DNA from 2 places in the Streptomyces sp. NPDC001927 genome. Region 2 is predicted to be linked to the other one. Evidence: riboswitches for the same ligand, from Rfam matches in the RefSeq annotation. Region 2 holds a riboswitch; the other holds the start of a gene.
The links. A riboswitch is a leader RNA that binds a small molecule or an ion and turns the genes downstream of it on or off. The one in region 2 is predicted to bind ZMP and ZTP.

Region 1 (3,397 bases), on a different contig from region 2:
GCAGGTACGACATGAGCGCGCCCTCGGTACCGGGTGCGGCGTAACGGGTCATGGACATGGCCTCCCTCGGACCGCGCCGGCCGTCCCTGGCCGGCGCTCACCGCCGAGTCTGCGGAGCCCTACGTTGCAACCCCGTTGCGCCCGCCGACAGTTCCTCGTCCAGGGCGCGCAGCCGGGCCAGTACTGGAGGCCTGCCCGAAGCCGGCACCACCTCGGCGAGCGCCCGCCACATCTCCACGTCGTCCTCGCCCCACGCGCTGTACGTCCAGTCCGCGAGCAACGCCGCGTCGCCCCGGTCCACCAGCGAGGCCCGCAGCCTGCCCGCGAGCCGCTCCCGCAGCCGTACGACCCCGGGGGCGCGGGACGCCGGCAGCAGCGGCCCCGCGTAGTCGGCGAGCGCCGCCGACACCGCACCCGAGCCGAGGCGCCGGTCCACCGTCGCGAAGTCCGCGTCGACCTCGGCCGCCAACCGATACGGGCGCGAGCGCAGCGCCTCCGGCCCCAGGAGCCCGCGCAACCGGGACAGCTCCGCCCGCAGCGTGACCGGGGTCACCGACTCGTCCTCGTACAGGAGCGTGAGGAGTTCGTCGCCGCCCACCCCCTCCGGGCGATGGGCCAGGACCACCAGGATCTCGCTGTGGCGCCGGCTCAGCCGCAGCCGGCGGCCCGCCACGGTGAGCAGCGCCTCGTCCCGGCCGAGCGCGGTCAGCCGTATCCGGTCCGTGGTGCGCGGCGGCGCCAGCAGGGCCAACTGCGACTCCGCCGCCCGCGCCACGGCCTGGACGAACGCCAGACTGTGCGGGTGCGCGAGGCCGTCCCCGCCGGTGATGTCGACGGCGCCGAGCAGCCGCCCGGTGTGCGGATCGTGTACGGGAGCGGCGGCGCAGGTCCACGCCTGCACCGGCCGCTGGAAGTGCTCGGCGCTGAACACCTGCACCGGGCGGTCCACCGCGATCGCGGTCCCCGGAGCGTTCGTCCCGGCCGCCGACTCCGACCAGCGGGCCCCGGCGACGAAGTTCATCGCCCGCGCCCGCCGCAGCGTCCCCGGATGGCCCTCCACCCACAGCATCCGGCCCGACGCGTCGCAGACCGCCAGGAGGTGCTCGCCGTCCGCCGCGTACGTTCCCATCAGCTCCCGGATCACCGGCATGGCGGCGGACAGCGGATGCCCCGCGCGGTGGTCGGCGAGCTCGTCGTCCGCCAGCTCCACACAGGCCGCGCCGTCCGGACTCACCCGGGCCCGCGCCGAGCGCCGCCACGACTCCGCGACAAGCGGCCGCACCGGCGGGAGGGGGACCTGGCCGCCGCTGCCGCCGGTGAACACCTCGTGCGCCCGCCGAAGCGCCCCGGCGTCCGGCTCCGCCGCCGGCCATGCATCGCTCAACTCGGCCTCCACGTCGAGGTCCCAGGCTTCCAGGTGTGCCTTGTTGCCGTCATCGTCGTGCTCGCCGAGGTCGCCGACAAGCGTCCGGACACCCCGGCATATGCGCCCTGTCCGAACACCGCCCTGGGGCCCTGCCCAGGCCTCGCGTAGAGTGAGGCTCGGGCCGTGACTGGCGCTTGAGGTGGATCACCACCGGGGAGCGGCCCCGCGGACCCCGTGCACCCGCGCGGATCCGACGCTGCCGTGCGCCTGGGCGATCACCCTGTCCTCGACGACGCCCAGGAGTGGCCCATGTCCACCAGTACCGCCTCCCTCATGGACGGCACCGCCCTCGCTCGCCGTACGGTCGAGGAGACCGCAGCCCGCGCCGCCGAGATCACCCGCCGCACCGGCGTCACGCCCTGCCTCGCCACGGTGCTCGTCGGGGCGGACCCCGCCTCCGTGACGTACGTGAAGATGAAGCAGAACCGCTGCGCGAAGGCCGGAATCCGCTCCAAGCACGTCGAGCTGCCCGCCGAGACGACGACCGAGGAACTCGTCGCCGCGATCACCGCGCTCTCCCAGGACCCCGACGTCCACGGCATCCTGCTCCAGCACCCGGTCGGCCCCCACATCGACGAGCGGGCCGCCTTCGAGGCGATCGATCCGGCCAAGGACGTCGACGGAGTCACCATGGCCTCGTTCGCCGCCATGGGCTTCGGGCTGCCCGGCTTCGTCTCCTGCACGCCCGGCGGCATCATGCGGCTGCTCGACGCGTACGACGTCGATCCGCGCGGCAAGCGCGCCGTCGTCGTCGGCCGCTCCGCGATCCTCGGCAAGCCCGCCGGTCTGCTGCTCCTCGGCCGCGACGCCACCGTCACGTACTGCCACTCGCGCACCACCGAACTGTCCGAGGTCGTCCGCGAGGCGGACATCCTCGTTGCGGCCGTCGGCAAGCCCCGGTTCATCCGGGGCGAGGACATCAAGCCCGGCGCCGTCGTGATCGACGCGGGCTACAACCCGGGCAACGTCGGTGACGTCGACTTCGACACCGCCGCCGAGCGGGCCTCCCTCATCACCCCCGTACCCGGCGGTGTCGGCCCGATGACGATCGCCGTGCTCCTCGCCCAGACGGTCGAGGGCGCCGAACGTCAGCTCGGTCTGTAGGCGGGGCGTCGCCTCCTAGCAAGGCGAGGGGTTTCGAACGGCCCGTACAGGAGCGGGAAGTGTCACAGTTCTGTACGGGCCGTGCTTCAACTCGGCGTCGAACCAACCCTGTTGAGGCGTCTCGGGTGACCCTGGTCACCATGTCCCCGTTCTCCGGCGAGAAATCGCCGTCGATCGCTTCGCCTTCGCCGGCCCGCTACCTCATCGTGCCGATCCTCGTCCTGGTCGCTGCCCTCGCCTTCGCCCTCCGCCAGGAGGGCCAGAGCCGGTGGGACGCGACCGCGCGGCAGCGGGCCGGCGCGACCGTCGGCGCGACCGCCGCGGGTGCGCCGGCCGCCGGTGACCAGCTCGCCGCGCAGGGCGGAACGGACGGGACCGCCGCCGTCCTCCCGTACCACCGCCTCAAGCCGGGGGAGTGCTTCGACATCGACCGGGCCGCCGCCGGCTCCGTCGTACGGCGAGGGTGCGACAGGCCGCACGACGCCCAGCTCGTCGCCGTGGTCCGCCTGACCGGCGAGCACCGCACCGACCGGCAGATCGGGGACGCGGCGGCGGCCCTGTGTCGCGAGCCGCTCCGCCGCAAGGCCGCGGCCCAGCCGCGCGGTACCCGCTGGACCACCTTCGTCCAGTACCCGTACCGCTCCGGCTACCTCCTCGGCGCCGACACCGTGGCCTGCAGCCTCACCGCGCACGCCGCCCCCGGCAAGGCCGCCCGCCCGCTCACGGCCCGCCTGCGCTGACGCCCGTCCCGGAGGTGCAGGCGCCGTCAGTCCTCCCGCGCCGCAAGGCTCGCGAGCGCGGCGGCGGGGTCCTGGTCGGCGGGGCCCGCCGGAACCCAGGAGCCGCGCTCCTTACGGAAGGGCCACC
Region 2 (3,397 bases):
TCCCGCCGGCAGAGGCCGGGCGCAGGGCGGGATTCGAGCCCTTGATACCGAGCGCGCTCGGCACGCCGGACGCGGTCTCGGTGACCGGCTCGGCGGAGCTGGGGCGGGCGGTGATCAGCCTGTGCTGGCGCGGGAAGGACGGCGGGACGGTCCGGCTGGACGAGTTCCCCGCCCGGCTCGAGCCGGGCTTCGCCAAGCAGGTGCGGACGCACCCGGAGTGGGTCGACCTGCCGGACGGCGCGGAGGGCTACTGGTTCGCCGAGCCGCACCTGCTGAGCGTCCCGATGCTGGACGCGAGCGGGCGGACCTGGACCCACTCCATACGCACGGCGGGCCCCACGCTCCTCTGGACGAGGAACGCGGGAGCCCTGACCCTGCGCCTCGAGGGCGAGCCGTCCATGGAGGAGGCCCGCCGCATAGCCGAGTCGGCGGGCTGAGCGCCGGACGACTGCCTTTGGCTCAGATCAGCACCGGCGGGTCAGCCGACCGGGAGGCCCGGCGCCGGGAAGGCGGCCATCAGCTCGGCGACCTCGGCGCGGATCGTGCGGAGCGCGTCCTCGTCGCCGGAGCCGGCGGCCGCGACGCCCCGGTCGATCCAGTCGGCGACCTGGGTCATGTGCGTGGCGTCGAGGCCCCGGGAGGTGAGGGAGGGGGTGCCGATGCGGATGCCGGAAGGGTCGAAGGGCTTCCGGGGGTCGTAGGGGACGGTGTTGTAGTTGACGACGATCCCGGCGCGGTCGAGGGCCTTGGCGGCGACCTTGCCGGGGACCTCCTTGGGGGTGAGGTCCATCAGGATCAGGTGGTTGTCGGTGCCGCCGGAGACCAGGTCGAAGCCGCGGGCGAGGAGCGCCTCGGCGAGGGCCTTGGCGTTGGCGACGACCGCGTGGGCGTAGTCGCGGAAGGAGGGCTGGGACGCCTCGCGCAGGGCGACGGCGATGGCGGCGGTGGTCTGGTTGTGCGGGCCGCCCTGGAGGCCGGGGAAGACGGCCTTGTCGAGGGCCTTGGCGTGCTCCTCGCGGGACATCAGCATGGCGCCGCGCGGGCCGCGCAGGGTCTTGTGGGTGGTCGTCGAGATGACGTCGGCGTACGGGACCGGTGAGGGGTGGGCGCCGCCCGCGATGAGGCCGGCGATGTGGGCGATGTCGGCGACGAGGACGGACCCGGCCTCGCGGGCGATCTCGGCGAAGGCGGCGAAGTCGATCGTGCGGGGCAGCGCGGTGCCGCCGCAGAAGATCAGCTTCGGGCGCTCCTTGAGGGCCAGCTCGCGGACCTGGTCGAAGTCGACGAGCCCGTTGTCCTGGCGTACGCCGTACTGCACGCCGCGGAACCACTTGCCGGTGGCGGAGACGCCCCAGCCGTGGGTGAGGTGGCCGCCCATGGGCAGGGCCATGCCCATCACGGTGTCGCCCGGCTCGGCGAAGGCGAGGTAGACGGCGAGGTTGGCGGGGGAACCGGAGTAGGGCTGGACGTTGGCGTGGTCGACGCCGAAGACGGCCTTGGCGCGCTCGACGGCGAGGGTCTCGACCTGGTCGATGTTCTGCTGGCCCTCGTAGTACCGGCGGCCGGGGTAGCCCTCGCTGTACTTGTTCTGCAGGACCGTGCCGGAGGCCTCGAGGACGGCGGCGGAGACGTAGTTCTCGCTGGGGATCATCCGCAGGGTCTCGGCCTGCAGCCGCTCCTCGGCGCCGACGAGCGCGGCGAGTTCGGGGTCGGCCGCGGCGAGGGCGGGGTGCTGGACAGGGGCGTTGCTGGTGGCGTCGGTCGCGATGTCGCTCATGGCGTTCCTCCGGGCGTTGCGGCGGCGGGTCCCGGAGCGGTGCGGCTCGGCGCGGCACCACACGGGACGGGGTCCTTGTGGTGCCCAGGCGGGCGGCACCGCGTGTGGTCTGCCGCGCACGGCTCCCCCAGGGTCGATTCCCCGTACGCCAGTCGCCGTGCGTGTTTCCACATTAGCGGGCGCGCCGTCGTTCAAGGTTTCTTCGTCCGGTATCCGAGCGACGATAGGAAAGGGAGCCACACCCGCCCCTGGCCGCAGGACGAACGGAGATCCCGTGTCGAGTACGCAAGACGCGATCGCTTCCGCGGAGGCGCACAGCGCGCACAACTACCACCCCCTGCCCGTCGTCGTCGCCTCGGCCGACGGGGCCTGGATGACCGATGTCGAGGGGCGCCGCTATCTCGACATGCTCGCCGGGTACTCGGCGCTCAACTTCGGCCACGGCCACCGCCGGCTGATCGACGCGGCGCGGGCGCAGCTGGAGCGGGTGACGCTCACGTCGAGGGCGTTCCACCACGACCGCTTCGCGGAGTTCTGCACCCGGCTCGCGGAGCTGTGCGGCAAGGACATGGTCCTGCCGATGAACACGGGCGCGGAGGCGATCGAGACGGCGGTGAAGACCGCCCGGAAGTGGGGGTACGAGGTCAAGGGCGTGCCGGACGGGCACGCGAAGATCGTGGTCGCGGCGAACAACTTCCACGGTCGGACGACGACGATCGTCAGCTTCTCCACGGACCACGAGGCCCGTGACCACTACGGCCCGTACACGCCGGGCTTCGAGATCGTCCCGTACGGCGATCTGACGGCGATGGAGGCCGCGGTCACCGCGCACACGGTGGCGGTGCTGATCGAGCCGATCCAGGGCGAGGCGGGGGTCCTCGTCCCGCCTGCCGGATATCTGCGCGGGGTACGGGAGTTGACCCGGGAGCGGAACGTGCTGTTCATCGCGGACGAGATCCAGTCGGGCCTCGGCCGGACCGGGCGGACGTTCGCGTGCGAGCACGAGGGCGTGGTGCCGGACGTGTACGTCCTGGGCAAGGCGCTGGGCGGCGGTGTCGTCCCGGTCTCGGCGGTGGTGGCGGACCGGGACGTGCTCGGGGTGTTCCGGCCGGGCGAGCACGGGTCGACGTTCGGCGGGAACCCGCTGGCGTGCGCGGTGGCCCTGGAGGTGATCGCGATGCTGCGGACGGGCGAGTACCAGCAGCGGGCGGCGGAGCTGGGCGAGCACCTGCACGCGGAGCTGGGGCTGCTCGTCGGCGGAGGCGCGGTCGAGGCGGTGCGGGGGCGCGGCCTGTGGGCCGGGGTGGACATCGCGCCGTCGCGGGGCACGGGCCGGGAGATCTCGGAGAAGCTGATGGAGCGGGGCGTGCTGGTCAAGGACACGCACGGCTCGACGATCCGGATCGCCCCACCCCTGGTGATCAGCAAGGAGGACCTGGACTGGGGCCTGGAGCAACTGCGAGCCGTACTGGCGGGCTGACGGGGTCCGTCCTGTCCGCCGGGGCCGGCCGGACCGGCGGACGGCGGACCGGACGGACCGGCGGGCGTCGGCGGACCGGTTCGGTCCGGTTCGTGGGGTGGAGGGTGGGGCAACTCGGGGCATTGACAGCGCAGTTGGTC

Region 1: another riboswitch for ZMP and ZTP. It lies ahead of ACWCO8_RS19135 (bifunctional 5,10-methylenetetrahydrofolate dehydrogenase/5,10-methenyltetrahydrofolate cyclohydrolase); the one in region 2 lies ahead of ACWCO8_RS14870 (serine hydroxymethyltransferase).

What each region holds. Positions count from the first base shown of each region.
Region 1 is NZ_JBSFEN010000006.1:414,348-417,744, reverse strand. Features, by position in the region: gene exaC (acetaldehyde dehydrogenase ExaC) at 1-52, opposite strand, end outside; gene ACWCO8_RS19140 (GAF domain-containing protein) at 98-1,384, opposite strand; ZMP/ZTP riboswitch at 1,540-1,646, shown strand; gene ACWCO8_RS19135 (bifunctional 5,10-methylenetetrahydrofolate dehydrogenase/5,10-methenyltetrahydrofolate cyclohydrolase) at 1,676-2,530, shown strand; gene ACWCO8_RS19130 (hypothetical protein) at 2,671-3,270, shown strand; gene ACWCO8_RS19125 (SWIM zinc finger family protein) at 3,297-3,397, opposite strand, start outside.
Region 2 is NZ_JBSFEN010000005.1:205,294-208,690, reverse strand. Features, by position in the region: gene ACWCO8_RS14875 (hypothetical protein) at 1-437, shown strand, start outside; gene ACWCO8_RS14870 (serine hydroxymethyltransferase) at 479-1,777, opposite strand; ZMP/ZTP riboswitch at 1,853-1,943, opposite strand; gene rocD (ornithine--oxo-acid transaminase) at 2,052-3,257, shown strand.